DNA from 2 places in the Abiotrophia sp. genome. Region 1 is predicted to be linked to the other one. Evidence: predicted binding sites of a transcription regulator. Region 1 holds the regulator's gene; the other holds the start of a gene.
What was found. Region 1 encodes LexA, which represses DNA repair genes until DNA is damaged. Its sites were predicted from a motif close to CNAACANNTGTTNG; they were not measured.

Region 1 (4,427 bases):
CAAGGGAATATTGAGAATGAAATAGAGATTACCGGCCGTTAAGAGATTCGCTAGGGGCGTATCCTTGAAGATGGCCAAGATAATTTGCGCCAAACCAGGCACGCCATTAGAAAAAATCAGATTAGGAACATAGAATAAGTTGAGGGCAACTGCAAAACAAAGGGCTGAAAGCCATAATACGACGCCGGACAGGATTCTTTGTCCTTGACTGGAGCGAACAAAAGACGTCAGCATGAAGTTTTACACCTCAGCAGAAGGTCCTAAGCCAGCAGTTAAGGCTTCTACCATATCCTTCGCAATCGCTGAACCATAGACAATGGTTTCATAGAGCGGTTGTGGGTCCACGCTAGCGCGCATCAAGTTGCGTTGGAAGATTTCCCCATCACCCGCTAAATAAAGGGCAAAATAACCGGTGCGAGTTTCATTTAACTCGTTAATCAATTCCAAGGCCTGCGCACGTTGCTTATAGTCTTTCAGCATATGAACATGGCGGTAGATAACTTGAGCATCACAATAAGGTAAATCTGAATTTTGAACGATGACTTCCACAATCAAGTCACGTACTGGGGTTACGCCAAAACGGAAACGATAGAGATGGTGACCTCCCTCAATCTCCAAGTATTCAGCTGGTAGTTCTTTCTCAGCAATGAGTTTGTCGAAATTTTCCTTGATAATAGACATAGAGCTTCCTCCTCAATTTGACTTTCAATACTCTTATAGTGTACCACGTTTGCTGGGACTTTTCATCTGTAAGTAAAGCACCTGGATAAGAAAAAGTCCACCACTAGGCGGACTTAAATTCTTTTGATTATTGACGTACCTTCATTTGGGCCATGATCTGCTGAACCTTCTTCTTAGATGGTTTTTGCCCCATTGAAGCCATCATTTGTGTAATCATGCGCTCATCAATCGGTGGGTTTTCCTTAAAGTATTTCATCATGTAACGGCGCGCCATAAAGAAGCCACCAACAAATCCGCCGATTAAGGCGACTACGACAATGATTAACCAAATCCATGTTTGCACTGCCTTCTCCTCACTTTCTTTTCATATTACTCTTCTATTTTACACAACTTTCCGTCAAAAGCCTAGTCTAATCTTCTAAATGACGGTTATGAATTTTCTTTTCTTTTTGAATCTGTTTGAGTTTGTCAGGAGTCACATCGGTCCCCTCTTGGTCGACAATCTTCATACCTTCAATATGATTGCGCATGCCATGGCGTAAGCTAGCCAAGTATTCTTGGCGTAAAGCCGCTTGTTCTTGGGCTTCTTCAGGGGTTAAACCCTCACTTTTCTTCTTACGTGCTAAGACATTGATGCGCTCAATTTTTTCTGGTGATAACATTGGATACCTCCACGAACATTCGTTTGCATTTTGGACAATAGGTGTGCTATAATAGGCTTAAGATATAAGGAAGGTGAGGACATGACGACATTATCCACTAAACAATTAACCATACTCTCATGTATCCATGAGGCCATTGTAGCCAACGGCTATCCCCCTACTGTTCGGGAAATCGGTGCAGCAGTAGGACTTGCTTCTACTTCAACTGTACACGGCCATCTAGCACGTTTAGAACGGGCTGGTTATATTATTCGTGACGCCAGCAAGACTCGAGCCATCGAACTTTCTCCCCTAGCCCAGGAAGCCTTGGGTATTCAACCCCAACAAATTCCCTTGCTAGGTCAAGTTGCTGCTGGTGCGCCTATTCTGGCCATCGAACATGCCACAGATTACTACCCTATTCCACCTGGCTTAGAGCGCTATGAACCTAGCGAACTCTTCATGCTAGAAATTAAGGGTGAATCCATGGTTAATATTGGCATTCTTGATGGGGACTACATCACGGTCCGCCGTCAAGCAAGCGCCAATAATGGTGACGTCGTGGTTGCTATGACCGAGGATAATGAAGCCACCTGTAAGACCTTCTTCAAGAAGTCCGATTACGTCATCTTACGGCCAGAAAATGACCACATGGACGATATCATTCTGCCTCAGGTGACTATCCTGGGTAAGGTTGTCTCGCTTTACCGTTATTTCTAAGTCTCTTATAGCCATGCCCTCAGTCTAAGACTGGGGGCATATTTTTGATGCTTTTAGTATTGCATTAAAGCCTTGTAGTCGTAGCCTGCCAATTTTTCTTTCCCGTTTAAGTCAACGAGTTCAATTAGGAAGGCACAACCAACGACAACGCCGCCTAATTTTTCAACTAGGTCGATAGAGGCTTTAATGGTCCCACCTGTTGCCAAGAGGTCATCGGTGATGAGGACACGTTGGCCTGGTTTAATGGCGTCTTCGTGCATGGTTAAAGTTGCGGTACCATACTCCAATTCATAGTCCACATCGACCGTTGGGCGGGGTAATTTGCCTTTCTTACGAACTGGGGCAAAACCAATCTCTAATTCATAAGCAACTGGGCAGCCTACGATAAAGCCACGCGCTTCTGGCCCTACAATCACATCTACTTGTAATTCACGAGCGTAGTCCACTAATTGTTTAACTGATTCGTGGTAAGCTGGACCGTCTGCCATGAGAGGGGTAATATCACGGAAAACAATGCCTTCTTTTGGATAGTCCATGACTTTAGCAATATAATTTTTCAATTCCATTATGACTTAACTCCTAATTCTTTTAACATATTCTTTTATTTGGTCGAGGGTGGCAAAGACTAAGGCTTCTTCGCTGTCCATAGCAGCTTGATAAGCCCGGTAGGCAGCAGTTTCTTCCAAGTTAGTGTTCTGATGGCGACTCGCCTCTTGGACTGCCACTTGCCCCGCTTCAATAGATACAAAACCTGCTTCATAGAAAACATGAAACATTAATTTGAGTTGAACTGGATTAATGGCCAGTCCTTGACTGATTTCAGCTAATCTAGCCCGCAAATTGAAGGGTTCCTGACTGACTAACCAGCGATAGAGTTTAGCAAAGTCAGCACGTTGCGGCAAACCTGCCAGATACTTAGATTCTTGGGCATAAAGCACCAAGTAGAAGGCCTGCCAGTCCTGAGCAAGTAGCAGTTGGTCCAAATCCGCCATTTGCTTGGGTGGCTCTAAGAGCACCAAGCCTTGATAATGGCTAAGATTGGCCTCTTGAGCTTCTTGATAAGTCATCAGAGCCGAACCGGGCTGAAGGCGGGAACTGACTTGAGCCTTGACTGCTTGACGCTGACAAAGATAGACCACTTGATCCAGTTGCCAGAGGCGGCCTTGTTGACCACTGGCTCGCCAGTCATACCAGGCAGCACCTGAGACCCCAAGATCAGACAGGAGCAATTGAGGGCTGACCCGATTCTGCCATTTGTTTAAGTCCAAATAACCTACGGCCGTCAAACTATCTCCTACTTGTCTATCTCGCATACGATCTGCAAAGTCAAAGCCAATGGCATTAAGCTCTTGCCCATCCTGTCCTAGGACTAGTTTAGCATGCTGACCATTAGTCCCAATCAATCGCACTTGGTTGAGCTTGGCCTCCTCAAAGGCAAAGACTGGCTTATCATTATCCATACCGAAGGGACCCAGTAACTGGACTTCTTGGATAAAATCAGTCCCTACTTCCGAAAGTTTCAAGGACAAATCAATGGTCAAGGGTGCTTTTCTAGGCTCACTTACTGCTTGAGCTTGAGCCTTGGCATGCAGGGCTGTGACAAAGTCTTGCCATTGATCTTGATTAACTGTCATACCTGCCGCCTGAGCATGGCCACCAAATTGGGCCAGGTGCTCCTTAATATCTGTCAACCAGTCAAAGAGATGGACAGCTTCTGTCGAACGTCCACTCCCCTTGTATTGACCTTTATCTGCCTGATACTGGAAGATTAGGGCTGGACGTTGGTAGTGTTCGCTCAAGCGACCGGCCACAATCCCCACAACCCCAGCTGGCCAACTAGGGTCTGACTCAATAATTATAGGAGGAATCGGTCCCTGTCCCAGTCTTTGGCTAACCTGATCCATAATATTAGCTACCAAGTCCTTACGTTCTTGGTTTTTTTCATTAATTAACGCTAATAGTTCTTGGGCTTCTTCCTCATCCTGGGTTTTAAGCAGTTCTAAAGCCGGAGTCGGGTCTCCCAAACGGCCAATCGCATTGAGCCGAGGTCCAATGGTAAAACCAATCGTGTCAGCCGTCAAGTTTTCCATATCGACTTGCTCTTCTTCAAGCAGTAAGCGCAAGCCAATGCGCATGGTATCACGCATGAGCTGGAGACCGCTCAAGACAATGGTCCGATTTTCGTCACGCAGGGAGACTACATCACTGACTGTCCCAATGGCTGCTAACTCCACTAACTCAGTTGGTACTTCGCCTAATAAGGCTGTGGCCAACTTCAGGGCCACCCCTGCTCCACTCAAATCCGGGAAGGGATAATGGCCTTGTGGATGTCTGGGATGCACCACAGCATATGCCGAAGGCAAGCTGGCTTGGACCTCATGATGG
Region 2 (4,427 bases), on a different contig from region 1:
TCATTGATGGTCTGGTTTTGACTGGCGGGGAGGATATCTCACCTTATCTCTATAATGAAGAGCCACATGTCAATATTGAAGCTACTTCGCCAACGCGGGATGCAGTCGAAACGGCTCTTATTAAGGAGGCCTTGGCTCAGGGTAAGCCTATTTTAGCTATTTGCCGAGGCATGCAACTGGTCAACGTTGTTCTGGGTGGTAATCTCTATCAGGATCTAGCAGGCCAGGCTAATGTGACCATTCAGCACGTCCAAAAATCACGTCCAAGCATGGCAACCCATTCCATCAAGGTAAAAGCCGGTAGCTACCTGTCTCAATTAGTGGCCGATGGTTGCCTCATTAACTCCATTCACCACCAAGCCATTCGAGAATTAGGAGAGGGCTTAATCGTGTCAGCCCGCAGTAAGGATGGGGTTATCGAAGCGATTGAAAGCCAAGAAGGTTCCCTCATTCTAGGGGTTCAATGGCATCCAGAGCGCTTGACCAAACACGATGAATGCAGTATGGCGATTTTCCAAGATTTAATCGAGCGCTCGCTTGAGGCCAAGCAGGCTCGTTAGATCTTAAGGTAAGTAAGAAGTAAATAGAAAGGAGGGGACAGGCATGACCTTTCAAGCTTGCATTAGCCAAATTCGCAAGGGCCAATTGGGGGCTAATTACTTTCTAGCTGGTACCGAGCGCTATTTGCGGCAACAGTTGCAGGATGCCCTGATTGATCAAGTAGATCAGGCAGGTAGCTTTGAAGTTAGTCGCTTCGACTTGAATGATACGGAATTAGCCACCATTCTGGACGAGGCAGATGCCTTCTCTTTCTTTGCTGATAAGCGTGTTGTCCTGATTGATAATGCCCAGGTCCTGGTCTCAAACTCTAAGGTTAAGGTCGATGACCATGACCAGAAGCGACTCCTGGCCTACTTGGCAGATCCTAATCCTGGCAGTTTGCTGATTTGGCTCTGTGACAGCAACCAAGTAGATAAACGTAAGAAGCTGACCAAGGCTTTTCAGACGCAAGCCAAATGGGTCGATGTGGCGCCTTTAGACGCTAAGGAAATGGGAGCCTACCTTCAGTCCTATCTGGCAGACAGCACGCTCCAGATTAGCCGTGAGGGGCTAGAAGAGTTACGTATGAGGGTCAATGATGATTTGACCTTGGCTATGGCGGAGCTCCACAAATTGGCCCAATATAGCAACCAAGGCAAGCCTATCACCCTAGAAGTTATCAAAGACTTGGTACCGAGAAGCCTTGAAACGGATGTTTTTAGTTTGTCGCAGGCGGTCTTGAAGCGGAAGTTGAGTCAGGCGGTCCAAATCTACCAAGATCTACTCCTAGCCAAACACGAGCCCGTGGCCTTGCACGCGCTCCTAGTCAGTCAGTTTCGTTTGTTAATTCAGGTCAAATTGCTTGGACACCAGGGCTATCAGCAAGCTGAGATAGCGCAACAATTGAGCGTCCATCCCTATCGCGTTAAATTAGCCCTAGAGACGGTCAGACGCTTAGATTTAAGACAGCTCTATGATTTTTACGATGCCCTTGCAGAGGCTGATTTTCAGCTCAAACAAGGCATTGGTGTTAAGGAGATACAATTTGACTTGCTAGTGAGTCGTTATATTACAGGAAGTCCCTAATTACTGGAGCAGATAGCTGTTCCAGTAATTTTTATGTTGCAAGGGCAAAAAAATAAGCTACCCTCAAGGTAGCCTACTTTCTTAGTTAGCTTTAAGTAAACGAGCCAAACGTGACTTGTCACGAGCTGCTTTGTTTTTGTGGATTAAACCTTTAGTTGCTGCGCTGTCGATTTCTTTAGCAGCTAGACGGAATAATTCCTCAACGTTTGCTTCGCCAGCTTCTACTGCAGAACGGAAACGTTTAACCGCAGTACGCATTGCAGAAACGTGTGCACGGTTGCTTTCAGTCTTAGTAGCTGTTTGACGGATACGTTTTTTTGCTGATGGGTTGTTAGCCATTTGAGTCACCTCTTTCATTGCGATTTGTCTATAGTCCAAAGGACTAAGTCAACAAGCCTTATTATACATGAAAACCCGGTCAGTATGCAATAAAAAGATGGAAAATAATTCAAATTCGTCTAGCTTAGTCTCTAAGTCCTTGGACTAGACAGGGACTAAGCTTTTTGTTATGATGAGAAAAGAAGCGAAAATTTGTTCGCGCATTGATTGACTAGATAGAAGGAGGAGAGGGCATGGATTTTCAATTAGTCGCCCCCTATAGCCCCAGTGGGGATCAGCCTCAAGCGATTGAAGCTCTGGTCCAAGGGGTCAATGATGGCGTTAAGGAGCAGGTCTTGTTAGGGGCAACGGGGACCGGTAAGACCTTCACCATTGCTAATGTTATTAAGCAAACGGGCAGACCGACCTTGGTTTTGGCTCATAATAAGACCCTAGCTGGGCAACTTTATAGTGAGCTCCTAGAATTTTTCCCAAACAATGCGGTCGAGTACTTTGTCTCCTACTATGACTACTATCAGCCTGAAGCCTATGTGCCATCGTCTGATACTTATATTGAAAAAGACGCCAGCATTAACGATGAAATTGACAAACTCCGCCATTCGGCTTCTTCAGCCTTAATTGAACGCCGAGACGTCATTGTGGTGGCCTCTGTTTCCTGTATTTACGGCTTGGTTGACCCTGAGAACTATCGCAATCATGTCTTGTCTTTGCGAGAAGGCATGGAAATTCCTCGTAATGTTCTGCTAGCGCGTTTGGTTGAAATGCAATTTGTCAGAAATGACATTGACTTTCAACGGGGGACCTTCCGAGTAAGAGGCGATGTAGTGGAAATCTTTATGGCTTCGCGCGACAAGGAAGTGGTCCGAGTGGAATTCTTTGGGGATGAGATAGAACGTATCCGCGTTGTTGATTTCCTAACCGGCGAAATTAAGTATGATGTAGACCATTATCCTATTTTCCCTGCGACTCACTTTGTGGCCAGCCAGGAACAGACAGCAGTGGCAGTCGAGTCCATTCGTCAAGAATTGGAAGAGCGCCTAGCCGAATTACGGGCAGACAATAAATTGCTAGAAGCTCAACGCCTAGAGCAAAGAACCACCTATGATTTGGAAATGATGCTTGAAATGGGCTACTGTAGTGGGATTGAGAACTACTCTCGCCATATTGATGGTCGGGCACCAGGTCAAGCACCTTATACACTCTTAGACTTCTTCCCAGATGACTTTCTGATTGTGGTGGATGAGTCTCATATCACCATGTCGCAAATCCGCGGTATGTATAATGGTGACCGGGGACGCAAGCAGCAGTTGATTGATTACGGCTTCCGTTTGCCAAGTGCGCTGGACAATCGACCTTTGCGACTGGAAGAGTTTGAAGAGCATGTTAACCAGATTATCTATGTTTCTGCGACGCCAGGACCTTATGAGCTAGAGCATACGGGTGGTGAGGTCATTCAACAAATCATCCGACCAACGGGCCTCTTGGACCCAGTGGTTGAAGTGCGGCCAATTGAAGGTCAGATTGATGACTTAGTTGCTGAAATTAAGGCTCGGACTGAGCGAGATGAGCGGGTTTTCATCACTACCCTAACCAAGAAAATGGCGGAAGATTTGACCGACTACCTCAAGGAGCTGGATATCAAGGTCAAGTACCTGCATAGTGATATTAAGACCCTGGAGAGAACGGAAATTATTCGCGACCTTCGTCTAGGTGTCTTTGATGTCTTAGTCGGGATTAACCTCTTACGGGAGGGCTTGGACGTGCCAGAGGTCACCCTAGTAGCTATTTTGGATGCAGACAAGGAAGGCTTCCTACGAAGCGAACGCTCCTTGGTACAAACCATCGGCCGAGCAGCTCGTAATGCTAATGGTCGCGTCATAATGTATGCGGATCAGATTACGGCCTCTATGCAGTATGCCATTGAAGAAACAGAGCGACGTCGTTCTATCCAAATGGCCTACAACCAAGAACATGGGATTGTTCCTCAAACTATCAAGAAGGAGATTCGCGATTTAATCCGGATTACCCACGATGTAGAAAACGAGGACAAGCAAGAGTCCCTCCTCAAGCAGTTCCGCAAGCTGTCTCGTCTACAAAGAGAAGAGCAATTGGAACGCTTAGAGATGGAAATGCGTCAGGCCGCCAAGGATCTCAATTTCGAAGCAGCCGCCGATCTGCGTGACATGATTATGGAACTTAAGGGCGCCTATAAATAAGCTTAAGGCAGGAATCGCTTCCTGCCTTTTGATCTATTTACAGGGCAGGTAGGTAAATTTACTGGCATCTTTTGATAAAATTCGGCAGATTTGAGTAAATCAGCCTTTCCATTCTTGCTTAAATCTCCTATAATAGAAGTGTCTATATATTTAAGCAAAGAATAAGGTGATGGTATGCAACAGGAGGTAAAATTACGAGGACTAGATGGGCTTAAAGGTCTATTTTTATTAGTTCTTATGGGCGTT

Region 2: uvrB (excinuclease ABC subunit UvrB) is a predicted target of LexA. The motif match lies at 2,151-2,164, and genes of this name have one in related genera.

The regions. Positions count from the first base shown of each region.
Region 1 is NZ_DBHIRJ010000003.1:91,825-96,251, forward strand. Features, by position in the region: gene ACO53F_RS03105 (YitT family protein) at 1-234, opposite strand, end outside; gene ACO53F_RS03110 (hypothetical protein) at 241-681, opposite strand; gene ACO53F_RS03115 (YneF family protein) at 809-1,024, opposite strand; gene ACO53F_RS03120 (DUF896 family protein) at 1,092-1,343, opposite strand; gene lexA (transcriptional repressor LexA) at 1,425-2,042, shown strand; gene ACO53F_RS03130 (adenine phosphoribosyltransferase) at 2,096-2,608, opposite strand; gene recJ (single-stranded-DNA-specific exonuclease RecJ) at 2,615-4,427, opposite strand, start outside.
Region 2 is NZ_DBHIRJ010000001.1:100,054-104,480, reverse strand. Features, by position in the region: gene ACO53F_RS00505 (gamma-glutamyl-gamma-aminobutyrate hydrolase family protein) at 1-560, shown strand, start outside; gene holA (DNA polymerase III subunit delta) at 604-1,626, shown strand; gene rpsT (30S ribosomal protein S20) at 1,708-1,965, opposite strand; gene uvrB (excinuclease ABC subunit UvrB) at 2,199-4,181, shown strand; gene ACO53F_RS00485 (hypothetical protein) at 4,356-4,427, shown strand, end outside.